Regions from separate parts of the Microbacterium paludicola genome, predicted to be linked through region 2. Evidence: predicted binding sites of a transcription regulator. Region 2 holds the regulator's gene; the other holds the start of a gene.

Region 1 (15,608 bases), on a different contig from region 2:
GGGCTTGGCTCCGTCATCGGGGGCGTCTCGCATTCCTCGTCCGGCACGTTCTCCCGACGATACTCCCGGCCCCTCACCGCCGGTGCCGCCCCCGTCCGCTCACCGACCGGCCAGCGCGTTCGCCTTCTGGATCCCCGCGACGATCGCGACGAGCAGCCGCGGCGCGTCATCCCGATCGAGCCGCACGCGCACGAAGTGCCCGGCCGCGGCATCCCGGGCAGCGTCCAGCGCCTCGCGGAACTCCCCCGGCGTTCCCACGTCGTGCACCACGGCCCCGCTCGCGCCGAGCGCGGGCGGCAGTGCCGTCCAGTCCCACCGCGGGATGTCCTGGTACACCGCGTCTGGGCTCTGGATCTTCCGCTCGACGGTGTAGCCGTCGTTGTCGAGCAGCAGCACGACCGGCGCGCTCGGGTGCGAGAGCAGGCGCCCCAGCTCCTGGATCGTCAGCTGCGCGGATCCGTCGCCGATCACGAGCACGGGACGTCGATCCGGCCGCGCGACGGCGGCGCCCCACGCGGCGGGAAGCGTGTAGCCGATGGACGACCACACCGGCTGCCCGAGCAGGTCGCTGCGGTCGGGAAGGGTGAGGTCGACGGCGCCGTAGAAGGCGGTGCCGGCCTCGGCGATCAGGGTGGTGCCGGGGTGGATCCAGTCCTGCAGCAGCGCCCACATCGTCGTGTGGTCGAGGGGTGCCGCGTCGTCCATCGCCGCCGGCGGAACGGGCGTGGGCGGCACGTCCTCCTGCGGCGTGAAGCCGAGGTCCGCGACGACCTCGCCGAGCGCGGCGAGCCCTTCCTCGAGCCGCACTCCCGGGTACACCGCGGGCCCGATGCGCGCGTGGTCGAGCGCGAGCTCGATGGCGTGGGCCGGCTGGTAGCGGTGGCTGAAGTGGCCCGTGGTGAAGTCGCTGAAGACCGTGCCGACCATCACCAGCACCCCGGCGTCGTCCACGACCGCCTGCGATCCGGGATCCTTCGTGTTCACACCGAGGTAGGTCCCGAGACTCGCCGGATGCGTCTCATCCAGGATCGCCTTCGAGCCGACCTGGGAGGCGATCCGGATGCCGGGAACCTGGGCGAGGCGCGCGACGCTCGCCTCGAGACCGCGACGGTGGACGCCGGGCCCCGCGAGCACCGTGAGGCGGTCCATGCGGGGAAGGCGGTCGCGCAGCGCCTCGGTGAACGCGGCGACGGCCTCGGGGTCGCTCGGCGGCGGCACCAGGGGCGTCCGGAGGCGGTCGGCCGGCACCGGATGACGGGCGAGGTCGAGCGGCACGCCGAGGTACACCGGCTTGCTGGTGGCGAGCATCGTCTCGAGCACGCGGTCGATCGCGCCGGCCGGATCCGTCGCATCCAGCACCGCCTGCGCGACCGTCACCTCGGCGAACATCCGCACGAAGTGGAGGAAGTCGCCGTCGAGCAGCGTGTGGTGAAGCCGCGCGCCGCTGCGGATCGCCTCGCTGCTCGGCAGCCCCGCGATGTGCACGACGGGGACGTCCTCGGCGTACGAGCCGGCGATGCCGTTGACGGCCGACAGCTCGCCGACGCCGTAGGTCGTCACGACCCCGCCGGCGCAGCGTCCGACGCGAGCGTAGCCGTCCGCGGCGTACGCGGCGTTGAGCTCGTTCGCCGAGCCCATCCACTCGAGGTCGTCGCCCGCGAGCATCTCGTCGAGCAGGTTCAGGTTGAAGTCGCCGGGAAGGCCGAACAGGTGGCGGCAGCCGAGCTGCGTCAGGCGCGCGGCGAGGTATCGCCCGACCGTGACCGTGCCGCCGTCGAGCTCAGCCACGCCCGGCCGCCAGGCGAGCCGCGACGAGCTCGTCGGCCGCGATGCCGGTCGGGATCCCGGCGTCCGCGGACCGCGACAGGATCTCGTGCGCGGTGTCGCCGATCCGGCGCACGTCGGCCGTCACGACGTCGGGCTCGTGCTTCAGCCGCTCGAGTCCGGCGAGGTGGATGACGCCACCCGCGTTGGCGACGTAGTCGGGAACCCACAGGATGCCCGCGGCGTGAAGCGCGGCGTCCTCATCCTGCGTCGGAAGCTGGTTGTTCGCGGCGCCGCAGACGAGCCGCGCCCCGAGGGAGGTCACGCGGTCGACAGTGACCGTCGCGCCGAGCGCGCACGGTGCGTAGACGTCGAGCGGGCCCGCGAGCGACTCGGCCAGCGTCACCGCGCCGCCCGTCGCGGCGCTCACGCGCTCGCGCGCGGCGGGATCCGGATCGGCGACGACGACGTTCGCGCCCTCGTCGAGCAGCAGGCGGGTCAGGACGCCGCCGACCTTGCCCGCGCCCTCCACGCCGACCGTCCGGCCGCGCAGGCCCGACTCGCCCCAGAGGCGCTCGGCGCCGGCGCGCATGGCCGAGAAGACGCCGAGCGCGGTGGCGGGGCCGCTGTCGCCCGCGCCGCCCGCACCCGCCGTGCGGCCGGTCAGGTGAGTGGTGGTCTCGCCGACGATGTCGAGGTCGTCCGAGTTGGTGCCGAGATCCGCCGCCGTGACGTAGCGGCCGTCGAGGGAGTCGACGAACCGGCCGTACGCCCGCAGCAGCTCGGGGGTCTTGGCGGTGCGCGGGTCGCCGATGATGACGGCCTTGCCGCCACCGAACGGAAGGCCGGCCGCGGCGTTCTTCGAGGTCATCCCGCGCGAGAGGCGCAGCACGTCGTGGAGGGCATCCTGATCGGTGTCGTACGACTTGAAGCGGGTGCCGCCGAGAGCCGGACCGAGGGTCGTGTCGTGGATCGCGATGATCGCGCGCAGCCCCGACTCGTCGTCGTGGCAGTAGAGCACCTCTTCGTGCCCGTCGATCACCTCGTCGCCGATGTCGAGCGCCTCTGCCGCCGGGGTGATGGTCATTGTCCGCATCTCGATGCTCCTCACTCGGCGCCGCGCGCCTGTGGGCGTCGTCGCCGTTCGTGTGCCGCGCCTGGCCGTGGGTGTCGGGCAGGACGCACCCCGCCGCGGATCGCACGGAGGGGATGCAAGAAGTATGCGAACGCGCGCTCGGCGGCGTCAATCACTCGCGCGGCGACCGTGCAACCCGCCGGGTCGGAGGCGCGTCGGTGCCACGCGGGGTGCGCACTCTGCGAGGTCCGAGGCGACGCGGCCTCGGGCGAGGATCAGGCGTCGAGCACGGTGGCGATGGCCTGCGCGACGCCGCCGTCCTGGAGCGATCCGGTCGTGTCGGTGGCGGCCGCGATCACCTCCTCGGGCGAGTTCGCCATCACGAACGCGCGGCCGCCGTTGCGGGCGGCCCACTGGAACATCCCGATGTCGTTGCGGCCGTCGCCGATCACGACGACATCCTGCGGGGCGATCCCCTGCCACTCGCGCACCTGCTCGAGCGCGGTGCCCTTGTCGACGCCCTTCGGCGCGATGTCGAGCCAGGCGCTCCAGCCGACGGCGTAGGAGACGTGCTGCAGGCCGATCCGCTCGACGAGCTGGATGAAGTCGACGTCGTCGCGCCGCCCGTCGTCGTGGTTGTGCTCGGGCGAGACGACGACGACGCGCGCGACCTCGTGGCGCTTCATCTCCTCGAACTCGACGTGACGGGCGTCGTCTCGGTTCAGGCCCCAGTCCTCGACGTAGTCGGTGTACAGGCGCGTGCCGTCGGCGAGCTCGACGAGGTAGTTCGCGCCGGGAAGGTGCTCGTGAAGCAGCGTGAGCACCTCGGCCGGGTCGAACGTCTCGGTGGTGTGACGGGCGTAGCCGGTCTGCTGGGTCGAGTCGCGAGACAGGATGGCCGCTCCGTTCGAGCACACGACGTACTCGGGCAGGATCGCCAGGCCATGCAGGATGTGGGAGGTCGCCTCCCAGCTGCGGCCGGTCGCGATCGTGACGATGTGGCCCTCGTCGACGGCGCGGCGCACCGCGTCCTCGACGCCGGGGCTGAACGTGTCGTCCTCGAAGATCACCGTGCCGTCGAGGTCGAGCGCGATGAGCTTGCGGCCCGGCCGGACGTCGGCCTCGTTCTGCGTGGTGGCGGGGTTCGTCATGCGATGGGCTCCAGCACCTCGAGGCCGCCGAGGTACGGTCGCAGCACCTCGGGCACCACGACCGATCCATCCGGTCGCTGGTGGGTCTCGAGGATCGCGACGATCCACCGGGTCGTGGCGAGGGTGCCGTTGAGGGTGGCGACGTGCTGCGTCTTGGCGCCGTCCGGGCGGTGCCGGATGTCGAGGCGCCGCGCCTGGTAGGTCGTGCAGTTCGACGTCGAGGTGAGCTCACGGTACGCGCCCTGCGTGGGAACCCACGCCTCGGTGTCGTACTTGCGGGCGGCGCTCGAGCCGAGGTCGCCGGCGGCCACGTCGATCACGCGGTAGGCGAGGCCGAGCGACTGCAGCATCTCCTCCTCGAGGCCAAGCAGGCGGGCGTGCTCCGCCTCGGCCTCCTCGGGCTTGGCGTAGACGAACATCTCGAGCTTGTTGAACTGGTGGACGCGGATGATGCCGCGGGTGTCCTTGCCGTACGAGCCGGCCTCGCGGCGGTAGCAGGTCGACCATCCGGCGTAGCGCAGCGGGCCCTGCTGCAGGTCGACGATCTCGTCCTTGTGGTAGCCGGCGAGCGCGACCTCGCTCGTGCCGACGAGGTACAGGTCGTCGGCCTCGAGGCGGTAGATCTCGTCGGCGTGCGCGCCGAGGAAGCCGGTGCCCGACATGATGTCGGGGCGCACGAGCGTGGGCGTGATCATGGGCGTGAACCCGGCCTCGAGGGCCTTCGTCAGCGCGTAGTTCATCAGGGCGATCTCGAGTCGCGCGCCGACGCCCTTGAGGAAGTAGAACCGGGCGCCCGAGACCTTCGCGCCGCGCTCCATGTCGATCGCGCCGAGCTTCTCGCCGAGGGCGAGGTGATCGAGGGGGCCGTCGGGGAACTCGGACGCGTCGAAGGCGGGGCGGTCGCCGACCTCGCGCAGGACGACGAAGTCGTCCTCGCCACCCTCGGGCACGCCGTCGAGCACAACGTTCTCGATCTTCGACATCGCCGCGACGAAGGCCTCCTCGGCGGCGTTGACCGCCTGCTGGGCTTCCTTCACGCCGTTGGCGAGCTCCTTCGCCTGGGCGACGAGCGCGGCCTTCTCGTCCTTCGGCGCCGCGGCGACCGTCTTGCCGAAGGCGTTCTGCTCGGCGCGCAGCTCCTCGAAGGCGGTGATCGCCGTGCGCCGGGCCTTCTCGGCCTCGATCGCGGCGGTGACCGTCTCGGGCGAGTGACCACGCGCCACCTGCGAGCGGATCACGAGGTCAGGGTTGTCGCGGAGGAGCACGGGATCGATCACCCCGCCAGTCTAGGCCGCGCGTCTTTCCGCGCCGGTCGTTGTCTCCCCTCTGGTCGCTGAGCGAGCGAAGCGGAGTCGAAACGGGTTGAGCGACACTTCGACTCGCTTCGCTCGCTCAGTGCGGGTCTCCGCGAGTCGAAACCTCCACCGGTCGTTGAGCGGAGCGAAGCGGAGTCGAAACGGGTTGAGCGGAGCGAAGCGGAGTCGAAACCGCACTCCCCACGGCCACTGCCCTACGAAAAACCCTCTCCCCACCCCTTCCGACTTTCGCACATCTGTACTATACTGGCCTCATGCCGCAAAGCCCGTTCGAGGACCGCTGGGAGCTCTCCCCCTCCCAGCAGGATCACGTGCGTGCGGTCAAGGAGGCCCTCGGCGAACTGGCCCGAGCCAAGGCGGGCATCGCGGCGGTGGAGGCAGCGCTTCACGCGCGGGCGCAGGAGATCGCGCTCGACATCCTGAACTCCATCCCGGGCGCGCCGTCCAAGTACGCGGTCCCGATCCGCTCGATGGCGGCGGATCTCGCGGCCGTCCAGCACGTGTCCGACACCACGATGCGCAACCGGATGGAAGACGCGACCGCGATGATCGAGCGCTTCCCGGCGACGTTCACGGCGCTGTGCGAGATGGGGATCTCCGCCGCCCACGCCGCCGTCGTCTGCGATGAGGGCGAGCGTCTGGCCGACGATGAGGTCCGCGCACGGTACGAGGGAATCGCGCTCCAGTTCGCCGACACGACGCCGGCAAAGCTGCGCCCGATCTGCCAGGCGGTCGCCGAGCGTCTCGAGCCGCAGACGATCTCCGAGCGCCACGAGCAGGCGAACGAGCGCCGCGGAATGTGGCTCACCCCCGAACGCGACGGCATGGCCCTGATCGAGCTTCTTGTGGATGCGGCTCTCGCCGAGGGAATCGACGACCGCACGATGGCTATCGCCCGCGAGGTGAAGTCAGGGCTCTCCGAGGAGGATGAGGATCCGCGCACGCTCGCGCAGATTCGCGCGGATGTCGTGACCGACATGCTGCTCACCGCGGCGCCGACCGCCCACGGAGACGGCCTGGACGCGATCCGCGCCGTCGTCCACGTGACGATTCCGGCTGAGGTCATCGCGGGCGCCGACGACCGCGCAGCGCACTCGCCTCGCGTGGGCGTCATGGCCCCGTCGACCGCGCGCTGCCTTGCCGGCAAGACGTACACGTGGGCGCGGCTGTTCCAGGACCCGAAGACCGGTGCCCTGACGGCGGTCGACTCCTACGTCCCGACGGCCGAGCAGCGCCGCTTCCTCACCGCGCGCGACGAGCACTGCCGCTTCCCGGGCTGCCGTCGCCCGGTGTACCGCTGCGACCTCGATCACACCGTTCCCTACTCCGAGGGCGGCGCCACGCACGTCGACAACCTCGGCGCCCTGTGCCGCGCGCACCACGTGCTCAAGCACAACTCGGCCTGGAGCGCGAGGAACCTCGGCCGCGGCCTCTACGAGTGGACGAGCCCGACCGGCCAGGTCCTCGACGAGTCCCCGCAGTCCGCGGTGCGCTTCATGGCCCTCGCCGCGGCCGACGAAGCCGCCGGCGCCGACCCACCACCCTTCTGACGTCAGGCGGCGGCTGCCGTCCCCGTCTCCGGAGTCCACTGCCAGGTCTGCCCGGCGTTGTCCCGGAAAGTCATGCGGTCGATCCGATACTTGTGCGCGGCCAGCAAGGGTTCGAGCTCGGTGCCGTCTTCGAGTTGCGCGCCGACATGCCATCCGGGACTACGCGGCTTGCCGGCCCACTTCTCCGCCTGTTCTGCCTCCGCCGCCGCCGAGAGCGACTCCACGAAGTAGGTGCCGGGAGGCACCACTGTCATCAGGAATGAACCGTCGCCTTTGCTCTTCGCGACCGAGTTTCCGGACGGATAGACCCGGACATCGAAGAACGGCGCGGGCGAAGTGTTCGAGACGATGACGCCCCACCGGCTCGGGACCTCACAGCTGACCCACCAACTGGCAAGCCCCGCCGCCTCATGGCGCGCGTGCTGGTCACGCTCGAAGTTCGACTGCTCCCGCGCATGCTCGAGCTGCCGAGCCTGCGTTTCGTACGTGCGCTTCGCGTACAGGCCCGCGTAGATCGCCGCGCCGACCGCGAGGGCGGTGGCGAGCGCTTCGACGACGGCCGCGGATGTGTCGAGCCAGTTCACGCGCAGAGGTTAGCGCAGCGACGTGACGTGGGCGTTGTCAGCAGAACCGAGTCGGGCAGAGCCATCCGGGCACGTTGAAGTCGTCATCGTCGTCAGTATCGACATGGACGTCGACGTCGGTCTCGCTCGGCGGAGCCGGCGCCGGGGCCGGCTCATCGCGGACACGCACGATGATCGCCTGCCCCATGGCGAGCGGCTCCCCAGCAGCGGGAATGGTGTCGACGACCAGCTCGCTGGTGCCGTACGGCTTGCGCCCCGTGCCCGGGTCATGCTCCGGGTGCCACTGGAACTCGACCAACTCCTCCACATCGTGGAGCACGCCCTCGTCTCCTGTGTGGTCGGAGGCCCGACTGTCGACGGGGATCGCCGGCATCGTGGGGTGGGCGAGGAACCACCGGTACTCCTCGTTCCGGAGGAAACCGACACGGACGGACACCGGATGCTCGAGCGGGATGCCGGCCTCCGGGGTCTGCTCCACCACAGTCCAGTTGCTCTCGGCCCAGACACTGCGTTCCTGGCCCGACTTGTCGTATTGCTCGCGCGGCCCCAGCCCAGTGCAGGATCAGCGAGCACCTCTTCCAGGGTCTTGCCGACGAACTCGGGCACGGTGAAGAGCTGCTCCGCTTCTTCGACGGGCGTCGCCTCTCCCACGAAGCACTCCGGATGAGATTCACGGAACATCGGCTCCGTCGCATCCGCGAGCAGGGCGGCGACGTGCTCGCACGCATCGGAGCGCTCATCCGCGGCCGCCGCTTCCGTCGAAGTCAGCGGCTCGGCAGTCGTGTCCGGTACGCCGCCGTCCTCCGCAGCAGGGAGGTGACGAGGATCGCGCTTCCGATGACCCCGAGGACGATGAGCCCGACGTTGGTCGATCCGACCGGCGTGCCGGCCCGGTGCGCCCGGACCGCCCTGTACACACCGATCGCGAGCGCCACCGGACTGAGAATGACCAGCAGCAGCGCCAGCAGGAGGTACCCGACGAACTTAATGAGGACGTTCACGGTAGAGGCTCAGTTCGCTGGTGAAGACGCGTCGATCACTTCGAACGGCGGCAATTCGCCGATAAGGCGCTGCGTCTCGAGGCTGACCGTGACGAGCGAGCGGATCAGGTCGACGACGTATCGCGGATTCTCGTGCTCGCGCAGCCAGGCGTTCGGGTCGTTCACGATGCCCGAGGCCTTGTCGACGCTCACCTTGTAGCGGTCGAGCACCCATTCGAGCGGGCTGCGGCCGCCGACCTTGTACTCGCTCTCCTCAAGCGGGATGCCCGTGATCGTGAGGTGTGCGTTGTACCGGATCGCCGTGTGGTCCTTGCGAGACACCCACGCGAGCTTGTCGATGCGATAGAGCTCGTACGGGTCGGCGGGCGGATCGATCGAGGTGATCTGCTCGCCGAGCTTGGCGGGCGCGACGCTCTCGTAGTCCACGTGCAGGTCGGCCAGCTCGCGACCGATGCGCGCATAATCGGCGAAGCCCTTCACGACCGGGATGCGCGGGAGCATCTTCTGCAGATCGGCGGCGAACGTCTCGCGGTACGTCGGGTGATGCAGCAGCGCGTAGACCGAGTAGAAGATCTCGTCCTTCGCCGCGGTGTCGTCCGCTGGCAGCGCCTCCCCTACGGCGGCGCGATAGCGGGCGAGCGTCGAGTCGGTGATGTTGTCCACGCGGCGGTATCCGTCGACGACCTCGCCGGAGCCTTGGGCGAGCGAGTCGAAGTCGATTGTGCCGGGGGCGTTGTCGATCAGCTCCCATGTGAACCGCGGGAAGACTTGAGACGACCAGGTGACGTTCAGGTCCGGAAGGTCACGAACGATGAGCGGAGGCGACGACTTGCGCCCGTCCGTGCTGACTGCGATCGCCAGATTCTGGTGGGCCGCGGTCGGCGCAAATCTACGCGCGACCCCAGGGCTATCGATTAGTGACGAGTCAAACCAGAGCGGTAACGCGAAGAACGGACGATAGCTGACCCGACGGACGGTTCCCGAATCCGAGGACAGCGCCTTAGAAGCCCGGCGGCGGCTTTCGAGGCTGCGAGACCATCCGATCCGCGCCGCGTCTATCGGGCGCTCGGGGTCAGCACAGAGAGCCTTGAACTCATCGATCAACCGCGCTACATGCGACCGCAGATCCGACGTGGAGAAGTTGTAAACCCAGGCGTCGCGATTGGTGGAGACGCCGAGCGCAAAATCCTGGAACAGGCCGGGGGTCGCCAACCTCCCCTTTGTCTTCTTGTCGCCAATCGACGGCCAAGTGCCGAATCGCTCGTCGCGCTGGTTGATCCAGTCGCCCGCATCGTTGGGAGTCACCAAACCATATGCGGTGCCTTCGATAGACCTCTCGACTACAAGGCTGTCGATCTTCTCCTCGCGGCTCAAATAATCACCGATGTCGGCGTAGTGGATGCGTGCGGGCCCGCTGTGCACGGGGTTCTTCACGAGGATCGTGATCGCGACGCCCGTCTGTGAGCCCTCACCGAACACGTTCCCCGCTTCCCGTTTGCGGGTCTCGCCCATATGGCGCGCGTTACCACGCAGGTTGTACACGATGATGTCCGAGAACTCCGAGCCCCAGGACTTGCGGACACCGTCGGCGGTGCCACCATCGACGAAACCGCTGTTCGACACGAACGCGATCACGCCACCCTCGGGTCGGAGGCGGTCGGTCGCCCAGCGCAGCGCGCGGTAGTAGGAGTCATACAGGTCGGCCTTGCGCGTCGCCGTCGACTGTTTCGCGTAGGTCGCCTCAATCCGGCCATCCACAATGGAGTACTTCGCGTTCTGCGCATTGTCGTTCGCCGACGCCTGATTCGACCGGTACGGCGGGTTCATCACGATCACGTCGATAGGCGTCGCGCGCTGCGCCTCCACGCGGGCGGTGTTCTCGGGGAAGACGCTCAAGGCCAGTTCGCTCGCGCGCTCGTCCATCGCGAAGGTGTCGGTCAGCGAGATGCCGGGGAAGCCATCATCCGGAAGCATCGTGCCCTCGGGAAGCTCCCCCGCCGCCACCGCCTGGTCCATGCACTCGCGGAAGACGCTCTCGATGTTGACCGCGGCGATGTAATAGCTCAGCAGCACGATCTCGTTCGCGAAGAGCTCGTGCTGGTACTTGCGGGCGAGATCCTGCGGCTTGATCAGGCCGGTCTGCGCCAGCCGGGTGAGGAACGTCCCGGTGCCGACGAAGGGCTCAAGGATGTTCACGCCCTCGTCGCTCAGGTGCTTGCCGAAATGCTGGGCGAGCGCGGCATCCGCCGAACGCAGGATGTAGTCGACGACCTCCACGGGCGTGAAGACGATGCCCATCGCGTCGGCGAGCTTCGGGAACGCCTTCGAGAAGAACTTGTCGTAGAGCGTGACGAGCATCCGCTGCTTCGCGGTGACCGAGTCGAGGCCGCGGATGCGGGAGGTGACGCTCGCGTAGAAGGCGTCGAGCGGCTCGCGCTCCTTCTCGAATGCGGCGTTCTCGTGGAACGTCTCGAGCACCCGCTCCATCGACACCGACACCGGGTTGTCGTTCGTGAACGAGCCCTCGGGGAACATCGCCTCGAACACCGGCTTGGTGATGAGGTGCTGCGCGAGCAGCTCGATGGCCTCGGCCTCGCCGATGCTCGGCGTCACCGTCGCGCGCAGCGCCTTGACGAACGCCTCGAACGGCGCACGGTCGTTGCCCTCGGCGTTGATGTGGGCCGTGATCAGCGCGATGAACCGCTGGGCGATCTGACCGATGTCGCCGGCCCAGTCGTCCCAGTACATGCGGTCGCCGACCTTGGCGACGAGCTTGGCGAAGACCGAGTCCTTCCAGGCCGCGGCGCTGTCGATGAGACCGGGAAGCATCGGCTGGACGTGCGTCGGCGAACCCGATCCGGTGCTCGGCTCTGTGTCCGTGGGCGGATCGGTCGGAGCCTCGAACGGGGAGTCCTTGCGCGGCTTCGGCTTGGTCAGGCTGACGCGCTCGATCAGCACCTGCTCGGGCAGGTTACCGGTGACTTGTGCCCGCTGGATCGCCGCATCCAGACGCTCGTCGTGCGCGCGCAGCGCCTGAAGCACCTGCCAGACGACCTTGTAGCGCTCGTTGTCGTTGAGCGCCTCCTCGGGCGAGATGCCGGCGGGGATCGCGATCGGCAGCACGATGTAGCCGAGGCGCTTGCCCTCGGCCCGGCGCATGACGCGGCCGACCGCCTGCACGACATCCACCTGGCTCTTGCGGGGACTGAGGAACAGCACCGCATCGAGGCTCGGCACGTCGACGCCCTCACTCAGGCAGCGCGCGTTGGTGAGCACGCGCGCGACCGGCTTGCCGAGCTCATCCTGCTCGGGCGCGGCCTTCAGCCAGTCGAGTCGCTCGCCGCGCTGCGTCGCGTTCATCGTGCCGTCGACGTGCATCGCCTGCACGGCGAGGTCATCGGTCGGGTCGTCGTTGAGGAGATTGCGGAGGTAGCCGTTGGCGAGCACCTCGAAGTCGTGCGCGACGTTCTCCGACGTCTTGATGTCCTTGGCGAACGCGACAGCGCGCCGCATGGGCGACATGTCCGACCCGAAGCCCTCGGCGACCTCGCCGGCGTTCCGCTTGGCGAGGGCGTTGTAGCAGCCGACCAGCTTCGCGATGTCGGTGATCTGCAGCTCATGTCCGCCGACCGAGAGATCCTTCTGGAGCCCCTCGATGATGTCGTCCTCGCTGATTCCGAGGACGACGACCTTGTAATCGGTGAGAAGCCCCTTGCTCACCGCCTCGTCGAAGCCGATGCGGTACAGCACCTCGCCGTACAGCCCCTCGTCGTCCATGGAGACGAGCTCGGCGTCCTTCTGCTTCGCCGCGTTCTTCACCTCGGGCGCGAAAATGCGCGGCGTCGCGGTCATATAGACGCGCTTGGTCGCCGCGATGAAGTCGTTGTCGTGGATCTTGACGAAGTGCGACTCATCCTCGTTCGTGAGGGTCACGCCCGTGGTGCGGTGCGCCTCGTCGCAGATGACGAGGTCGAACTCGTCACCGCGGATCCGCTGCGCCTCGGCGACCGCCTCGATCGACTGGTACGTCGAGAACACGACGGTGAGCCCGTCGTGCTGCTCATCGGTGTCGCCGAGCAGCTCGGCGAGACGCTTGCCGTTCGTGGTGGCGGGCGCGCCGAGGTCCTCCATCATCACGCTCGTGAGGTCGTCGTTCTTCCGGCGACCGATGTTGGTGTCGGATCCGACGGCGAACGCCCGGAAGCCGAGCTCGGGATCCTTCTCCCGCGACCATTCGTCGAGCGTCTGCTGCAGCAGGGCGAGCGACGGCACCATGAACAGCACGGTCGCCGCTCCGCCGGCCCGCTCCTCGGTCCACCGTTCGGCGAGCTTCAGGGCCGTGAAGGTCTTGCCCGTCCCGCAGGCCATGATCAGCTTGCCGCGGTCGGCTCCCCCATCGGCCGGGAGTCCCTCCATCACCGCACGGATCGCGTCGTGCTGATGCGCGCGCAGCGTCTTGCGCTCATGCAGCGCCGGAGCCGCCTCCGGCTTCAGCAGCTCGTAGCTCGACCAGTCGATCAGGCTGTGACGCAGATCCTCGCGGCCGATGCGGCGCACGGGCTTGCTGCGGTTCTTCAGCGCCTCGGCCGCGTTCGCCGACCAGTCTCCGACGGTCGTGTCGATCACGAGCCCTTCGGTGAACGGCTCCCTGCCGAGCGCCTCGAAGAACGAGTCGAGGTCGCCCTTCTGCATCTTGTGACCGGCGGCATAGAACTTCGCCTGCACGGCCAGCAGCCCGCCACCCTGGATCTCGGCGACGATGTCGATCCCGGTGTCGGGCAGCCCGTTGCGTCCCGGCCAGTCCTTCCAGAGCCACACGGCACCGAGCTGATCCGCCCACAGCGGCTCTGCTTTCAGGTAGTGCGCGACGAGCTGCTCGAAGTAATTGCCCTTCATCCGGACGCTGTCGGCCAGACGATCGAATTCCCCGAGCAGAGCTTCCAGCGGGAACTCGAGTTCGAGGTCGGACTGCTCGGCGGAGGGCGCAAAAGTCAAGGGCACGACATGACGGTACATGTACCCGGTGACTTTCACTCTGGCACGTCCCACCGGGCACATTCAGGCTGATTCGGTGCCCCGCGTCCCGTCCCCCGCAGCCGCCGTCATCGGCGAGAACATCCGGGGTGCGCGCGCCGCGAGGAACTGGACGCAGGATGAGCTCGCCGCGGCGACCGGCATCGACTCCTCGAACATCCGCGCCTATGAGACGGGGCGCTCGCTCACGAACCTGCACTCCCTGATCCGGCTCTCGGAGGCACTGGGCGCCGACCCCGGGACGCTCCTCGACGGCGTCACGTCGGAGATGTTCCTCACCCGCGCCGACGACGCCCGCCGTCGCGTGCACCGCGGACGCGCCGGCTCCGCGGCCTGACACGGCGCCGCGCCCGACGCCTGCCCGCGACCAGCGTGTGGGCGCCCACTAATAACCTGTCCCCATGGACCTTCTCGACGCCGTGACCTGGCCCGTGCAGACCGAGCGGCTGTCGATCCGCAGAGCGGTGGCCGGCGACGCCGAGGCCGTGTGGCGCTGGCGGCAGCTGCCCGAGGTCGGCGAGTGGATCACCCGCGCGCCCACCGACTACGACAGCTTCCACGAGCAGTTCATCGACCCCGCGCGTCTGGCCATCACGCTGATCGTCGAACTCGAGGGCGAGCCGATCGGCGACCTCATGCTCAAGATCGAGGACGGCTGGGCCCAGGCCGAGATCCTCGAGCAGGGAAAGGGCGTGCAGGCCGAGCTCGGCTGGACGCTCGACCCCGCGTTCCAGGGCCGCGGCTACGCGACCGAGGCGGTGCGCGGCGCGGTCGGCATCTGCTTCGGGCCCCTGGGCCTGCGCCGCGTGCACGCGGGCTGCTTCGCGGACAACGAGCCGTCGTGGCGGGTCATGGAGCGGCTCGGCATGCGCCGCGAGGAGCACAGCCGCAAGACCGGCCTCCACCGCTCCGGCGTGTGGATGGACGGCATGAACTATGGCCTGCTCGCCGAGGAGTGGGCCGGATGACCGCCGCACCGGCGTCCACCGCCCCGCTCGACGGCATCCTGGTCGCCGACTTCTCCCGCGTGCTCGCGGGTCCCCTGGCGAGCATGACCCTCGCCGACCTCGGCGCGCGCGTCGTCAAGGTCGAGCGCCCCGGCACCGGCGACGACACCCGCGCCTGGGGCCCGCCGTGGAGCCCGCACGCCGCCACGTACTTCGAGGGCGTCAACCGCAACAAGGAGTCCGTCGCGCTCGACCTGAAGGACCCGGCCGACCTCGACCGCGCGAAGCGGCTCGCGCAGCGCGCCGACGTCGTGATCGAGAACTTCCTCCCCGGCACGCTCGACCGCGTCGGCCTCGGCTACGACGACGTCGCCCGAGAGAACCCCGGCGTCGTCTACGTGTCCATCACCGGCTTCGGATCGACAGGCGGCGCGCAGCTTCCCGGCTACGACTTCGTGGTGCAGGCGATCGGCGGCCTGATGCACATCACGGGCGCGCCCGATGGCGACCCGATGAAGGTCGGCGTCGCCGTGGTCGACGTGCTCACCGGCAAGGACGCGGTCATCGGGGTCCTCGCCGCGCTGCGCCGCCGCGAGGCGACCGGCGAGGGGTCCCGCATCGAGGTCTCCCTCCTCAGCAGCCTGCAGGGAGCGCTCGCGAACCAGGCCTCCGCCCACCTCGGGGCCGGCGCCTCCCCCACCCGCATGGGGAACATGCACCCCTCCATCGCGCCGTACGAACTGCTCCAGTGCGCCGACGGCCCGTTCGCGATCGCGTGCGGCAACGACGCCCAGTTCCGGAAGCTCACCGAGGCGCTCGGGATCCCTGATGTCGCGCAGGATGAGCGGTTCCGCACGAACGCGGATCGCGTCGCACACCGCCCCGCCCTCCGCGACGCCCTCGAGACGGCTCTCGCCGCGGCGACCGCGGCCGAGTGGCAGGAGCGGCTGACCGCCATCGGCGTCCCGGCGGGGCAGGCAGGCGACATCGCCTCGGGCCTCGAGTACGCCGAGCGTTTCGGGCTGGAGCCGACCATCGAGGTGCACGCCGCGGACGGCGCCTCGCACGGCCGGCAGGTGCGGCATCCGGTGCTCTGGGACCCGCCCTTCGAGGCGCCGCGCCGCGCGGCGCCCGCCCTCGACGAGCAGGGCGACGCGATCCGGTCCTGGCTCGACCGCTGATCCCG
Region 2 (15,608 bases):
CCTGCTGAACCGCCTCACGAGCGCCGGCGTGCTTGTGGAGAACGCCCTGTTCGCGACCCTGGACGCCACGGTGCGCCGCTCAGAGACGTCTGATGGGCGCGTGTACACGCTCGCCGACACGGTCGGGTTCGTGCGCAACCTGCCCCACCAGCTCGTCGAGGCGTTCCGCTCGACGCTGGAGGAGGTCGCCGACGCGGATGTCATCCTGCACGTCGTCGACGCGCATCATCCGGATCCTGCCGGTCAGATCCAGACGGTCCGCGACGTGATGGGCGATGTCGGCGCACGCGACATCCACGAGATCGTCGTGTTCAACAAGGCCGACCTGGTCGACGAGGACACGAAGATGGTGCTGCGCGGCCTCGAGCCGAAGGCGGTGTTCGTGTCCTCTCGCACCGGCGAGGGGATCGACGAGCTGCGCACGGTGATCGAGGCGGCCCTGCCGCTGCCCGACATCGAGCTGCGCGCCCTCGTGCCGTACGAGCGCGGCGATCTGATCTCGGCGATCCACGAGCAGGGGCACCTGCTCGAGCGCTCGCACGAGGAGGGCGGCACGCTGGTGCACGCGCATGTCTCGGAGCGCCTGGCCGCGGCGCTCGAGCCGTACCGCGTGGCCGGACGATGAGGATCAGGCAGTATCAGCCGGCCGATCGAGACGCGGTCGCCGAGATCTGCCTGCGCACCGCCGACAACGGATCGGATGCCACCGGGGTCTTCGAGGACGACACGCTGTGGGCCGAGGTGTTCGCGCTTCCGTACGTGACGCGGCATCCCGACCTCGCGTTCGTCGTCGAGGCCGAGGACGGCAGGGTCGTGGGCTACGTGATCGGCACGGACGACACGGACCGGTTCGAGGAGTGGTTCCGCGACGAGTGGTGGCCGCGCGTCGCTGCGCGTCACCCGCAGCCCGAGGTCGAGCGCACGCGTCAGGACGGCACGCTCATCTACGCGTACGGTCGTCGCCCGGGCGCCGAGCCGTACGCCGGCCTCGGCTACCCGGCGCACCTGCACATCGACCTGCTGCCCGAGGCGCAGGGTCGGGGTCTCGGGCGCCGCCTGATCGAGACGCTCTTGGACGAGCTGCGCCGTCGCGGTGTGCCGGGGCTTCACCTCGTCGCCTCCGACAAGAACACCGGGGCGCTGGCGTTCTACGACCGCCTTGGTCTCACGCGCCTGGAGTCCCACCCGGGAGTGCAGGCCTTCGGCGTCCAGCTCGGCTGAGCGGATGATCGTCGGCGGCTGACCGCCGCGCTGGCCGCATCCAGGCTCAGCGAGCCTGCGGCAGGCCCACCCGCACCGGCAGGCGACTCCCGCCCCATCCGGCCTGTATCCGGGCGCTCCGGTCGCCAGAGCGCGCGCTGGTCAGAGCCGGGCTCGCGTGTTTCAGTCGAGCTCGATCGGCGGGACGCCGGGCGTCTCGAAGCCGAGGAGGCGGCCGAGGAAGGCGAGCTCGGTCTCGAAGGCGCGCTCAAGGGTGGCGGCCTGGCGGAAGCCGTGCGACTCGCCCTCGAACAGCACGTACTTGTGCGGCACGCCGTTGGCCGCGAGCGCGTCGCGCAGCGCCTCCGACTGCGACGGGGGCACGACCGGGTCGTCGGCGCCCTGCAGGATGAGCAGCGGCGTCCGGAGCGTCTCCGGGCGCGACAGCGGCGAGCGGCTGACGTAGAGCGGCTCGGCCTGGGGGAGCGGCCCCACCAGCCCGTCGAGGTAACGCGCCTCGAAGTCGTGGGTGTCCTCCGCGAGGCGGCGGAGGTCGGCGACGCCGTAGCGGCTGATGCCCGCGGCGAACACGTCCGTGTCGGCGACCGCGCACAGCACCGTCCATCCGCCCGCCGAGCCGCCCTTGATGGCGATCCGCGCCGGATCCGCGAGTCCGGCTCCGGCGAGGCCGCGCGCGGCGGCAGCCGTGTCCGCCACGTCGGCGATGCCCCAGCGTCCCCGCAGCCGCTCGCGGTACGCGCGACCGTACCCGGTGGAACCGCCGTAGTTGACGTCGAGCACGCCGATGCCGCGGCTCGTGAAGTACGCCACGGCGAGCGACAGCTCACCGGATGAGTGCGCGGTGGGGCCGCCGTGGACGAGCACCAGGTACGGCGGCAGCTCACCCGACGGAGCCTCGACGTCCGGATTCGTCGGCGAGTACGCGAAGGCGTGCACGTCGCCGTCGGGGCCCTCGAACGTGAGCGCCCGCGACGGAGGCAGCCAGCCCGGATCGAGCGCCGCGACGCCCCCGCGGATCGCCCCGAGCGTGCGTGCATCCACGTCGAGCAGCCACAGACCGCCCGGCACCTGGGTTCCCGCACCTGTCAGAAGCACCTTCTCGCCGCGGGCGTCGCGCATCAGGATGCCGCTCGATAATGGGGTCTCGAGCGTTTCCACGCCGCCGCGGGTCGGATCGAGCAGGATGAGCCCGTCGGTGCCGTGCGTGTGCACCGCGACTACCCGGCCATCGTCGAGCGGCGCATACCAGCGTGCGCCGAGGTTCCACAGCGGGCCGCCCGTGTCGGCGTCGACGGGGTAGAGCGGCTCGGGGCCGGTCGCCACCAGCCCGTCGAAGCGCACCCAGCGCAGGTTCCAGCGCCCACCGCCCGGCCCGTCGCCTGCCGGATCCGCGCTGAACATCAGCTCGTGATCGCCGGTCCACTCCGGCTGCAGCGCGGCGACCGGACCCTCGGGCGTGCGGCCGCCCGCCACCACGACGTGCTCGACGACGATGCCGTCGGAGCCGAGGCGCCCGACGCGGAGCTCCGCCGCGTCCCAGGGCATGTCGGGGTGATCCCACGCGATCCAGGCGAGTCGGTCGCCGCGCGGAGCGGGGTAGGCGAGGAAGTCGGATCCGGCGACGACGCTCAGGATCGCGGACGCATCGTCGGACGCCGAGCCGTCGAGCGGGATCACCACGATGTCGCGCGAGGGCACAGGGTCTTCGCCCCGCGTCTCACGCACGGCCCAGAGTCGGCCGTCGACGTACGTCAGGTCGCCGAACGCCATGCCCAGGTCGCCGGGAGTCAGCGGTACCGGGTCGCCGCCGACGGCCATCCGGTGCACGCGCTGGTCGGAGCCCTCGACGAACAGCAGGTCGCCCTCGTCCGTGGTCGTCCAGGCGCCGCCGCCGTACTCGTGGACACGCGACCGCGCGCTCCACGGTGCCGGCAGCAGGACATCGGGATCGTCGTCGCCCTGCCGTACAACGGCGGTGCGGCCCTTCTCAGCCGGGATCGTCTCGCTCCACCAGATCTCCCCATCGGGCCCGACGAAACGCGCGCCGTCGAGGCGCGGCGACCCGCCGGCGATGTCGGACGCCGAGATCGGCGACGGCCAGGATCCATAGGGGAGCGTGGGCATAACCCCACGCTATCGGGAGGCTCCGACGTGCTGCCGGGCCCCCCCAGTGCAGGATCAGACCGCGCGCATCACCGCGACGATCTTGCCGAGCACGACGGCCTCGTCGCCGAGGATCGGCTCGAACGCCGAGTTTCGCGGCAGCAGCCAGGTGTGGCCGTCGCGCTGGCGGAACACCTTGACGGTCGCCTCGCCGTCGAGCATCGCCGCCACGATGTCGCCGTTCTCGGCCGTGTTCTGGACGCGCACGACGACCCAGTCGCCGTCGCAGATGGCGGCGTCGATCATCGACTCGCCGCTGACCTTGAGCATGAACAGCTCGCCCTTGCCGACGAGCTGGCGGGGCAGCGGGAAGATCTCCTCGACCTGCTGGTCGGCGGTGATCGGCACGCCCGCGGCGATGCGGCCCACGAGCGGGACCATCGCGGCGTCGCCGACCGAGGGCACGCCGGCGTCGAGGTTCTCGCCCGACTGGCCCGGCAGGTCGATCAGCACCTCCATCGCGCGCGTCTTACCGGGGTCACGTCGGAGGTAGCCGCTGAGCTCGAGCTGACCGAGCTGGTGGGTCACGCTCGACAGCGACTTCAGGCCGACGGCGTCGCCGATCTCGCGCATCGTGGGCGGGTAGCCCTTCGACTGGATGGAGCGCTGGATGACCTCGAGGATGGCCAGCTGCTTCTCGCTGAGGCTCTTGCGCCGGCGCGTGCGGCGCTTCTCGTCGCTCTCGGCGATCGACTCCGTGGCGGGCATCGTGACGGCGCTCATCTGACCGGCTCCTTCTCCTCCGACGTGAATGTCGGTGGCCCGTGGTGGGGTGTGTCTCGTCATCGAAACCGTATCCGAACGGCGCCGTGATTCGGAAGATCTGTTCGAGCGTGTCGCGGATCGGATCGGATCGGTTTTCGAAGAACAGATTGACACATTCGAAGATTCGAAGATAGATTCGGAACAGAGCTTCGCATCCGGCCCTCCCGGCCGAGGTGCCGGATGCGAAGCTCTCCGAACACGAAGGAGCACCGATGAGCACGGTCAGCATCACCGCATTCGAGGTCCCGGCCCGCACGCGAGTGAGCGGCACCGCCCGCACCGCGGCGCCGGCCACGCGCCTGCGCCTGACGCGTCGTGGACGCCGTGTGCTCGCCGCGATGGCGGCGACGCCGATCGCGATCGCCCTGGGGCTCGCAATCGTCTCCGGCGGCAGTGCGCTCGCCTCGCGCGAGGACGGCGCTCCCGCCGGCACGTTCGACACGGTGACCGTGCTGCCCGGCGAGTCGCTCTGGGCGATCGCCGAGGAGGTCGCGCCGAACTCCGATCCGCGCGACGTCGTCGACGCCATCATCAGCCTGAACCAGCTCTCGTCGTCCGCCGTCATGGCCGGCGAGCGCCTGTCGATCCCCGCCGAGTACTCCAGCGCGGGCTGACCGCGTGCGGGAGCGGGTGTCGCACTCGCCTCTAGCATGGAGAGCGTGACGGTCTCTCTCGACGACTTGCCGATCCGCGCCGATCTGCGCGGCCAGAAGCCCTACGGGGCGCCCCAGGCGCCGCTTCCCGTGGCCCTGAACGTCAACGAGAACACGCATCCCGTGCCGGAGGACGTCGCGAACGACATCTCCGACGCCATCGCCCAGGCCCTGCGGGATGTGAACCGCTACCCCGACCGCGAGTTCACCGAGCTGCGCGAGTCCTTCGCCCAGTACCTCGGGCACGGGGTCGACTCGTCGCAGATCTGGGCGGGCAACGGCTCGAACGAGGTGCTGCAGCACGTGCTGCAGGCGTTCGCCGGTCCCGGTCGCACCGCGTTCGGCTTCGAGCCGACGTACTCGATGTACCGGCTGCTGTCGCGGGGCGTCGGGGCCGAGTGGCTCGCCGGCACGCGGGGTCACGACTACCGGATCGACCCGGAGGACGCCGCCCGCCAGGTGGCCGACGCCCACCCCGACGTCGTCTTCCTGTGCGCGCCGAACAACCCCACGGGCACGCCGCTCTCACTCGACGTCGTGGAGGCCGTGTACGACGCCACGGACGGCATCGTGGTCGTCGATGAGGCCTACCAGGAGTTCGCACCGAAGGACTCTCCGTCCGCCCTTACGCTGCTCGGCGGACGTCCGCGCCTCGCGGTCTCGCGCACCATGAGCAAGGCGTTCGCGTTCGCGGGCGCACGGGTGGGATACCTGGCGGCCGACCCGGCGCTGATCGACGCACTGCGTCTTGTGCGCCTGCCGTACCACCTCAGCGCCCTCACCCAGGCGGCTGCGACCGCCGCGCTGCGTCACGCCGACACGATGCTCGCGATGGTCGACGAGATCATCCTGCAGCGCGACCGGATGGGCGCGACGCTGGAGGCCCTCGGCTATCAGGCCCACGAGTCGTGGACGAACTTCATCCTGTTCGGCGGCGTCGCCGACCCCGCGGCCACGTGGCAGGCGCTCTACGAGCGCGGCGTGCTGATCCGCGACATCGGCATCCCCGGTCACCTGCGGGCGACCGCGGGCACCGAGGAGGAGACGACCGCGTTCCTCGAGGCTCTGTCCGAGGTCGGAGGGCGCTGAGGGGATCCTCGGTGCCGGACGGCCGTGGCCGCCTCACGACTAGGATCGAGGCATGACGACTGCCCGCATCGCGCGCCGCACCCGCTCCACCAGCGAGTCGACGGTGGAGCTTGAGCTGAACCTCGACGGCACGGGAAAGAGCTCGATCTCGACGAGCGTCCCGTTCTTCGACCACATGCTCACGGCGTTCGCGAAGCACTCGCTCACGGATCTGACCGTGACGGCGACCGGCGACACCCACATCGACGCCCACCACACGGTCGAGGACATCTCGATCGTGCTCGGGCATGCCATCCGTGAGGCGCTGGGCGACAAGTCGGGCATCTCGCGCTACGGCGACGCGCTCGTGCCGCTGGACGAGGCACTCGCGCAGGCGGTCGTCGACATCTCGGGGCGCCCGTACCTGGTGCACGAGGGCGAGCCCGCGGGCTTCGAGCAGCACCTCATCGGCGGGCACTTCACCGGGTCGCTTGTGCGCCACACGTTCGAGGCGCTGGCGTTCAACGCCGGGCTGACGGTGCACGTCCGCGTGCTCTCGGGCCGCGACCCGCACCACATCGCCGAGGCCGAGTACAAGGCGTTCGCGCGGGCTTTCCGGCAGGCGAAGGCGCTTGACCCGCTCGTCGACGGCGTGCCATCCACCAAGGGAGCGCTGTGACCGACGCCGAGACGCAGGATGTCGTCGGGACCGGCGAGCGCCGTCCCGTCATCGCGGTGCTCGACTACGGATCCGGCAACATCCACTCCGCCGTCAAGGCGCTGCAGGCGGCGGGCGGGGATGTCCGCCTCACACGCGATCGCGGGCTGATCCAGGATGCCGATGGCCTCCTCGTGCCTGGCGTCGGCGCGTTCAAGGCGGTCATGGAGCAGCTCCGGACCGTGCGCGGCCCCGAGCTGATCGAGCGGCGCCTGGCGGGCGGCCTGCCGGTGCTCGGCATCTGCGTCGGCATGCAGGTGATGTTCGAGCGCGGCGTCGAGCGCGGCGTCGAGACCGAGGGCCTCGGCGAGTGGCCGGGCGTCGTCGAGGAGCTCAAGGCGCCGGTCGTGCCCCACATGGGCTGGAACACGGTCGAGCCCGGCGAGGGCTCGCGCCTGTTCCGCGGCCTCGAGGGAGAGCGCTTCTATTTCGTCCACTCCTTCGCCGCCCAGGACTGGACGCTCGAGGCGCACGGGCCCTTCGCGAAGCCGGTCGTCACCTGGGCCCAGCACGGCGGGCACTTCCTCGCCGCCGTCGAAAACGGCCCGCTGTCGGCCACCCAGTTCCACCCCGAGAAGTCGGGCGACGCGGGCATCCGGTTGCTGCGGAATTGGATCCAGAGCCTGCCCGGGGCTACCCTCTGAGATCGTGCCCGCGACGGGAGATCCCCGGCGCGCACCGTCCTCACCCGGGGCGGTCGAACCCACACCAGGAGCTATGAACGATTTCGCGTCCACGCCCGGACTGATCCTGCTTCCCGCCGTCGACGTCCAGGGCGGCAAGGCGGTGCGCCTCACGCAGGGCGCGGCCGGCACCGAGACCGATTACGGCGACCCGATCGAGGCCGCGGAGAACTGGGCCAAGCAGGGCGCGGAGTGGATCCACCTCGTCGACCTCGACGCGGCGTTCGGCCGCGGCAGCAACGCCGGCATCCTGCGCAAGGTCATCAAGCACATGCGCGGCATCAACGTCGAGCTGTCGGGCGGCATCCGCGACGACGCGTCGCTCGAGGCCGCCCTCGACAGCGGCGCGCAGCGCATCAACCTCGGCACGGCGGCCCTCGAGAACCCCGAGTGGACGGCATCGGTGATCGGCCGTTACGGCGAGTCCATCGCGGTCGGCCTCGACGTCCGCGGCACGACGCTCGCGGCCCGGGGCTGGACCCAGGAGGGCGGCGACCTCTGGGAGGTGCTCGAGCGCCTCGAGGAGGCCGGCTGCAGCCGGTACGTCGTGACCGACGTCACCAAGGACGGCACCCTCCGCGGGCCGAACCTCGACCTCCTTCGCGAGATCACCTCGCGCACCACGAAGCCGGTCGTCGCCTCGGGCGGCGTCTCGAGCCTCGACGACATCGCCGCGCTGCGTCGCCTCGTGCCGAACGGCGTCGAGGGCGCGATCGTCGGCAAGGCCCTCTACGCGGGTGCGTTCACGCTCGCCGAGGCACTGGATGTCGCAGCCGACTGACGGCGATTCCGCGGGCGTCCCCTGGGAGGGGCGCCACTTCGAGTCGAACCCGCATTCGGGGGACGACGGATCGGCGGATCCCGCGCTGCTCGCGGCGCTCACGGCGTTCCGCGAGGGAACGGGCGACCAGGTCGCGGTGATCGACGCGCTGCGTCATGCGCGCGTGCTGATCCCGCTCGTCGCGGAGAAGGGCGACGAGGGCGTCGGTCCTCACGGCCTCGTCGTGGACAAGACCCAGGAGCTGTCGATCGTCACGGTCGCCGCGCCGGATGGCCGCAAGGTGCTGCCGGTGTTCAGCTCGGTCGAGGCGCTCGCCCGGTGGGACGCGAAGGCGCGGCCGATTCCCGTCGAGGCCGTGCGCGCCGCCCTTGCCGCGTCGGCCGAGCAGACCGATCTGATGGTGCTGGACCCGACCTCCGACACCGAGTTCGTGGTGCGCCGGCCGGCCGTGTGGGCGATCGCCCAGGGCGAGCCGTGGAGCCCGAGCTTCGCAGACCCGGATGTGTTCCTCGGCCTGCAGCAGAGCATCGCGGGCGAACTCGCCGTGCTCGATCTGACGGTCGAGCAGGGCGACCCGACCGCGCGCCTGCGCGGGCCGGAGCTCGTTGTGCGCCTCACCCTCATGTCGGGTCTTGACCGCAGCGAGCTGGATGCCGTGCTGGCGCGTCTCGCGCGGCGCTGGTCGGCGGATGACCGCGTCGCCACTCTCGTCGACAGCCTCTCCGTCAAGCTCACCGCCGCCGACTGACAAGAACGCCGCCGCGGAGCGAGCCGGTGCCCCCGGATCGCGTGTCAGCGGAGGCGGAGGGGATTCCCGTGCCGCAGTAGGGGGTGAGCGAGGAACGAGCGATCCGGGCCCCCGCTGCGAAGCGGGAATCCCCGAAGCCGCAGCGGAAGCCCCGCCAACCGCCGCTCGCGTTCCACAAGAGAATGTGTGCGGTCCTCACTGCCCAGCGCGGTACGGAGGGATCCTGCGCCCGAGTAGGGGGCGAGCGAGGAACGAGCGAGCCGGGCCCCCGCTCGGAAGCAGGATCCCGCAGTCCCGCGCGGAACCCCGGAGAGGCCTCAGATCACGGGGCCCGTGTATTTCTCGCCCGGCCCCTTGCCGGGCGCGTCGGGGATCGACGAGATCTCGCGGAAGCGCAGCTGCAGCGAACGGAGGCCGTCGCGGATCGGGCGCGCGTGCATGTCGCTGATCTCCGGGGCTGCGGCGGTCACGAGACCGGCGAGGGCGTTGATGAGCTTGCGGGCCTCGTCGAGGTCGATGTCGGCCTCGGCCTCGGGGGTGTCGGCGAGGCCGAGCTTCACGGCGGCGGCGCTCATCAGGTGGACGCACGCGGTGCCGATGACCTCGACCGCGGCCACGTCGGCGATGTCGCGAACGGCGGAGGTGTCCGATCCGGCGCGCTCCTGTTCCTCCCAGCGAGCCTCGCGCTCGGGGTCGAACGCCCGGCCGCTGCGGGCGTCGGGGGAGGGGGTGTGTGCCGGGTTGGTGCTCATGTGCCGCTCTCTGGTAGACTTTCCCGGGCTCCGGCGGTTCTCGTAGAGAATCCCGGACGAAAGAGGATTCACATCCCACCCGCGCTTGCCGTTACAAGGCTACCGGGTCATGCACTCCCTCGCGTTTCTCGCGGGTGTTCCAGATCGTGCGATGCACGGGCCTGGGTATGGGTGAGGTCGACGCGTGACGTCTGCCGGGTGGATGCTGATTCTTCTCCCGCCCGTGGCACGAAACCGCGTCACGGTGGCTCTCGAATCACCACCCAAGGAGTCCGCATCAGCGATCCCCGTACCAATGAGCGCATCCGCGTGCCCGAGGTCCGACTTGTCGGCCCCGCCGGCGAGCAGATCGGCGTCGTCCGCATCGAGGCCGCCCTGCGTCTTGCGCAGGAGGCCGATCTCGACCTTGTCGAGGTCGCCCCCAACTCGAAGCCTCCCGTCGTCAAGATCATGGACTACGGCAAGTTCAAGTACGAGGCAGCGCAGAAGGCCAAGGAGGCCCGTCGCAACCAGGCCAACACGGTCCTCAAGGAGGTCCGTTTCCGCCTGAAGATCGATGAGCACGACTACGAGACCAAGCGCAAGCGCGCTGAGGGCTTCCTGAAGTCGGGTGACAAGGTGAAGGCGATGATCCTCTTCCGCGGTCGCGAGCAGTCGCGCCCGGAGCAGGGTGTGCGCCTGCTGAAGAAGTTCGCGGAGGACGTGGCCGAGTTCGGCACCGTCGAGTCCAGCCCCAAGGTGGACGGCCGCAACATGGTGATGGTCGTCGCGCCGCACAAGAACAAGTCCGAGGTCAAGACCGAGCAGAACGCCCAGCGCGCGGCCAACAAGCAGGCCGCCCGCGAGGCGAAGAGCACGACCCCGGTCGAAGAGACCACGGCAGCGGAGTAACGCCGCCCCACAGACTCCCGCTCCGGCGGGTGGAACACGTCGCCCCCTGGGCGCATTACGAAGGAAGAGAAGATGCCGAAGCAGAAGACCCACTCGGGCAGCAAGAAGCGCTTCAAGATCACCGGCAGCGGCAAGATCAAGAAGCAGCAGGCCGGTATGCGCCACAACCTCGAGTCGAAGTCGAGCCACCGCAAGCGCCGCCTGAACGGCGACCAGGTCATCTCGGGCAACGACCTCAAGCAGGTCAAGAAGCTCCTCGGACGCTGACGCAGAACTCGTTAGGAAGATAAAGAAATGGCTAGAGTCAAGCGGGCTGTAAACGCCCACAAGAAGCGTCGCGTCATCCTCGAGCGCGCCTCGGGTTACCGTGGCCAGCGTTCGCGCCTGTACCGCAAGGCGAAGGAGCAGGTCACCCACTCGCTCGTCTACGCGTACCGCGACCGCCGCAAGCGCAAGGGCGACTTCCGTCGTCTGTGGATCCAGCGCATCAACGCCGCCGCGCGCCAGAACGGCGTCACCTACAACCGCTTCATCCAGGGCCTCGGCCTGGCGGGCGTGCAGGTCGACCGTCGCATCCTGGCCGAGCTCGCCGTGAACGAGCCCGCCACGTTCGCCTCGCTCGTCGCGACCGCGAAGGCCGCGCTGCCGGCCGACGTGAACGCGCCGAAGTCGGCTGCGTAAGCGCACCAGCTTTTCCGAAGAGGGCGTCCCCGTGAGGGGGCGCCCTCTTCTCTTCGTCTGCGCGTCTTCCGCGGTCTGTCGGTGCTTCATCCCGAGGTCATGTCGGTATGCCTGCGCGGCCATAGACTTGACGCGTGCTGGAGAACCCCCGATCACCGCGCGTGCGCGCCGTCGCCAAGCTGGCGAAGCGCAACGCCCGCAAGGAGACGGGGCTGTTCCTGCTCGAAGGCCCGCAGGCGGTGCGCGAGGCGCTGACCTTCCGCCCGGAGACGATCGTCGAGCTGTTCGCGACGCCGACCGCCCTCGAGCGGCATCAGGACGTGCGCACGCTGCTCGCGGATGAGCGCCTCGACGCCCAGTTCGTCTCGGAGGCAGTGCTCGAGGCGATGGCCGACACGGTCACGCCCCAGGGCTTCGTGGCGGTGGCGAGGCAGAACCCCACCGCGCTGAAGGACATCTTCAGCGCCGGGCCGCGGCTCATCGCGATCTGCGAGGAGGTGCGCGATCCCGGCAACCTCGGCACCATCATCCGGGCGGCCGACGCCGCCGGCGCGGACGCCGTGATCCTGACCGGGCGCACGGTCGATCCGTACAACCCCAAGGTCGTCCGCTCGACGACGGGTTCGCTTTTCCACCTTCCCGTCGCGGTCGGGGGAGAGCTCGAGGACGTCGTCGAGCGCGCGCACGCGGCGGGGATGACCATCCTGGCGGCCGATGTGAAGGGTGACGACCTGCTGGCGGCGCGTGCCGACGGCGTGCTCGCGCAGCCGACGGGCTGGCTCTTCGGCAACGAGGCGCACGGTCTCGACGACGGCTCCCTCGGGCTCGCCGATCACGTGCTGCGCCTGCCGATCTTCGGTCGAGCCGAGTCGCTCAACCTCGCGACCGCCGCGAGCGTGTGCCTGTACGAGAGCGCATTCGCGCAGCGTGCCTGAGGCGGGCGCCCGGGCGCAACACGCCCGGATGGCCCGGCCAGCGGGAGCATTGCGGCGCCGCTCCGCGCCTGTTACAACTCGGTAAAGCGGCCCGGGCGTTGCTGGTTCGCTCCCAGGCGACCCCATAGGGTGACATGCATGGCAGAGCCCCTCGTCGTCGTCCAGGACGTGCAGAAGCACTATGGCGACTTCCACGCATTGAAGGACGTCAACCTCACGGTCGACAAGGGTGAGGTCGTCGTCGTGATCGGCCCGTCCGGATCCGGCAAGTCCACCCTGTGCCGCACGATCAACCGACTCGAGACGATCACGAGCGGCACGATCACGATCGACGGCAAGGAGCTGCCCAAGGAGGGCAAGGGACTCGCCGAGCTGCGTGCCGAGGTCGGCATGGTCTTCCAGTCGTTCAACCTCTTCGCCCACCTGACGATCCTCGAGAACGTCACCCTCGGGCCGATCAAGGTGCGGGGCATGAAGAAGGCCGACGCCGAGAAGGAAGCGCAGGCGCTGCTCGACCGCGTGGGCGTGGGACACCAGGCATCGAAGCTGCCCGCGCAACTCTCGGGCGGCCAGCAGCAGCGCGTCGCGATCGCTCGCGCGCTGGCGATGCACCCCAAGGTGATGCTCTTCGACGAGCCGACCAGCGCGCTCGACCCCGAGATGATCAACGAGGTCCTCGACGTCATGATCTCCCTCGCCAAGGAGGGGATGACGATGATCGTCGTCACCCACGAGATGGGCTTCGCCCGCAAGGCCGCGAACCGCGTTGTGTTCATGGCGGATGGGCAGATCGTCGAGGAGGCGACGCCCGAGGAGTTCTTCACCCACCCGAAGAGCGACCGCGCCAAGGACTTCCTCTCGAAGCTCATCACCCACTGACACGCGGATCGCGCACCGCGCGATCGCCGTCCCGGTGGCGCGACGAGGCGTCCCCGGACAGACCACCCCACCAAGGAGGAACCACATGTTCAGCATCAAGCGGACCTCGCGCGTCGCGGCCGGCGCAGGCCTCGGCCTCGCCGCGCTCCTCGCGCTCACGGCGTGCAACAGCGGCTCGCCGACCGACCCCGGCGCGAGCGGCGGCGCCGAGCCCGGCGAGGGCGCCCTCTGGGAGGTCGCGGAGGGCGTCGAGCTCGACAGCCCCACGTTCGAGCGGGCCACCGAGGCCGGCAAGATCGTCATCGGCGTCAAGGCCGACCAGCCCGGCCTCGGCTACGAGGACCCGGTGACGCAGGAGCGCACCGGCTTCGACGTCGACATCGCCCGCTGGGTCGCCGCCTCGCTCGGCTTCGACGAGGAGGAGATCGAGTTCAAGACGGTTCCCTCCGCCAACCGCGAGCAGGAGATCATCAACGGCGGCGTCGACTTCTACGTCGGCACCTACTCGATGACGGATGCGCGCGACGAGGTCATCGACTTCGCCGGCCCGTACTTCATCACCGGTCAGGGCCTGCTGGTCCGCGCCGATGACGAGGAGATCACCGGTCCCGAGGACCTCGCCGACAAGGTGACGTGCTCGGTCACGGGCTCCACGCCGCTGCAGCGCATCCGCGAGGAGTACGACGGCGAGGTCACCGAGCGTCAGACGTACTCCGAGTGCGTCGAGCAGCTCAAGGCCGGCCAGGTCGACGCGATCACGACGGACGAGGCCATCCTCGCCGGCTACGTCGCGCTCGAGCCGGAGGAGCTCAAGCTCGCCGGTGAGCCCTTCAGCGAGGAGCGCTACGGCATCGGCATCACCGACGGCGACACGGCGCTGAAGGACCACATCAACACGCTCCTCACCGAGGGCGGCGACGTGTGGACCTCGCTGTACGAGCAGTACCTCGAGCCGGCCGGCGTCAAGGCCGAGCAGCCGACGGTCGACTGACCCCCGCGCGCCCGGGGTGGCCTCAGGCCGCCCCGGGCGCGTTTCCCCTCATTTTCCGGACGCGCGCGAAGGAGTCGCATGGGCGCCATCACCGACAACGCAGACCTGTGGGTCGAGGCACTGCTCGGCACCCTCAAGCTCTTCTTCGGAGGCGGTCTGCTGGCCCTCGTGCTCGGCACGATCGTCGGCGCGATGCGCGTGTCCCCGGTGCCGATCGCGCGAGCCGTCGGCACGTTCTACGTCAACACCATCCGGAACACGCCCCTGACCCTGGTGTTCTTCGGCTTCGCGTTCGCGCTTCCCCCGCTGATCGGCGTCCGCGCCAGCGGCGGCAATGAGGTGCTCTTCGCGATCGGCGCACTCGGCGTCTACACCGCCACGTATGTCGCGGAGACGATCCGCTCCGGCATCAACACGGTGCCCGTCGGGCAGGCCGAGGCAGCCCGTGCGATCGGGCTCACGTTCGGCCAGGTGATGACGCTTGTCGTGCTGCCCCAGGCGTTCCGGTCGGTGATCCCGCCGATGATGAGCGTCTTCATCGCCCTGCTGAAGAACACGACCGTCGCCGCCGGGTTCTCGGTCCTGAACCTCGGCTCCATGCGCGACTGGCTCAGCGAGCGCGGCGAGAACCAGCTGGTCGTCATCCTGTGGATGCTCGTGTTCTTCGTCGTCCTTGTGCTGCTGCTGTCGTGGGCGCAGCGAACGCTCGAGAACCGTTGGAGGGTGGCCCGATGAGCGGCAGCGTCCTGTACGACGTCCCCGGTCCCCGCGCGATCGCGCGCAACCGCGTCATCGGCGTCCTCACCATCCTGGTGGTCGCGGCCGTCGTCGGCTTCCTCGTGTGGCGCCTCGCCGTGACCGGCCAGTTCGTCGCCTCCAAGTGGGAGGCGTTCACCTACACGGCGATCTGGGCGCAGATCGCCCAGGGCGCCCTGAACACCCTCTCGGCCTTCGCCCTCGCCGCCATCGGCGCCCTCGCGGTCGGCTTCATCCTGGCGATCGGCCGCCTGTCAGACCACGCCTGGGTGCGCTGGCCCGTCACGGCGATCACCGAGTTCCTGCGCGCCGTGCCCGTGCTGGTGATGATGTTCCTGCTCTACTACGGGCTGCCGGTCGTCGGCATCCGGATGCCGAGCTTCTGGGTCGTCGTCATCGCGCTCGTCGCGTACAACGGCTCGGTCCTCGCCGAGGTGATCCGCGCCGGCGTGGAGTCGCTGCCGCGCGGTCAGCGCGAGGCCGGCTACGCGATCGGCCTGCGCAAGGCGGGTGTGATGCGCCTCATCCTGCTTCCCCAGGCGATCCGGGCGATGATGCCCGTGATCCTGTCGCAGCTCGTCGTCACGCTGAAGGACACGGCGATCGGCTTCATCATCACGTACGAGGAGCTGCTGTTCTTCGCCAAGCGACTCGGCTCGGCCGCGACGCTCGACTCGCCGATCATCCAGTCGACGATGATCGTCGGCGTCATCTACATCGGGCTGTGCCTGATCCTCTCGAGCGCGGCGCGCCTGGTCGAGAAGCGGATGCAGAAGTCGCCGCGGGTGCGCGCCGCCCAGGAGGCGATCGCGCCGCGCCTGCACGAGGGAACCAACACCGAGGTCATCGGCGTGCAGGACCTCGAGCACCTGGATGCGGTCACCAAGGGCGACGTCATCGCCAACCGCCGCGGGCTGGGCAAG

Evidence for each region. Region 2 encodes LexA, which represses DNA repair genes until DNA is damaged. Its sites were predicted from a motif close to TCGAACANNTGTTCGA; they were not measured.
Region 1: the regulator LexA is predicted to act here: its motif matches at 5,535-5,550, upstream of ABD161_RS12430 (HNH endonuclease signature motif containing protein).

What each region holds. Positions count from the first base shown of each region.
Region 1 is NZ_BAAANG010000027.1:29,081-44,688, reverse strand. Features, by position in the region: gene ABD161_RS12450 (alpha-keto acid decarboxylase family protein) at 100-1,788, opposite strand; gene ABD161_RS12445 (Glu/Leu/Phe/Val dehydrogenase dimerization domain-containing protein) at 1,781-2,851, opposite strand; gene ABD161_RS12440 (HAD-IIB family hydrolase) at 3,115-3,990, opposite strand; gene serS (serine--tRNA ligase) at 3,987-5,267, opposite strand; gene ABD161_RS12430 (HNH endonuclease signature motif containing protein) at 5,561-6,856, shown strand; gene ABD161_RS12425 (hypothetical protein) at 6,859-7,440, opposite strand; gene ABD161_RS12420 (hypothetical protein) at 7,478-7,921, opposite strand; gene ABD161_RS12415 (hypothetical protein) at 8,205-8,441, opposite strand; gene ABD161_RS12410 (type ISP restriction/modification enzyme) at 8,451-13,442, opposite strand; gene ABD161_RS12405 (helix-turn-helix domain-containing protein) at 13,513-13,812, shown strand; gene ABD161_RS12400 (GNAT family N-acetyltransferase) at 13,877-14,443, shown strand; gene ABD161_RS12395 (CaiB/BaiF CoA transferase family protein) at 14,440-15,603, shown strand.
Region 2 is NZ_BAAANG010000022.1:50,763-66,370, forward strand. Features, by position in the region: gene hflX (GTPase HflX) at 1-625, shown strand, start outside; gene ABD161_RS11335 (GNAT family N-acetyltransferase) at 622-1,221, shown strand; gene ABD161_RS11340 (alpha/beta hydrolase family protein) at 1,384-3,345, opposite strand; gene lexA (transcriptional repressor LexA) at 3,400-4,092, opposite strand; gene ABD161_RS11350 (LysM peptidoglycan-binding domain-containing protein) at 4,362-4,763, shown strand; gene ABD161_RS11355 (histidinol-phosphate transaminase) at 4,800-5,891, shown strand; gene hisB (imidazoleglycerol-phosphate dehydratase HisB) at 5,944-6,549, shown strand; gene hisH (imidazole glycerol phosphate synthase subunit HisH) at 6,546-7,232, shown strand; gene priA (bifunctional 1-(5-phosphoribosyl)-5-((5-phosphoribosylamino)methylideneamino)imidazole-4-carboxamide isomerase/phosphoribosylanthranilate isomerase PriA) at 7,306-8,052, shown strand; gene ABD161_RS11375 (SseB family protein) at 8,036-8,800, shown strand; gene ABD161_RS11380 (DUF1844 domain-containing protein) at 9,118-9,552, opposite strand; gene infC (translation initiation factor IF-3) at 9,862-10,443, shown strand; gene rpmI (50S ribosomal protein L35) at 10,516-10,710, shown strand; gene rplT (50S ribosomal protein L20) at 10,738-11,124, shown strand; gene ABD161_RS11400 (TrmH family RNA methyltransferase) at 11,259-12,059, shown strand; gene ABD161_RS11405 (amino acid ABC transporter ATP-binding protein) at 12,198-12,938, shown strand; gene ABD161_RS11410 (glutamate ABC transporter substrate-binding protein) at 13,024-13,929, shown strand; gene ABD161_RS11415 (amino acid ABC transporter permease) at 14,008-14,664, shown strand; gene ABD161_RS11420 (amino acid ABC transporter permease) at 14,661-15,608, shown strand, end outside.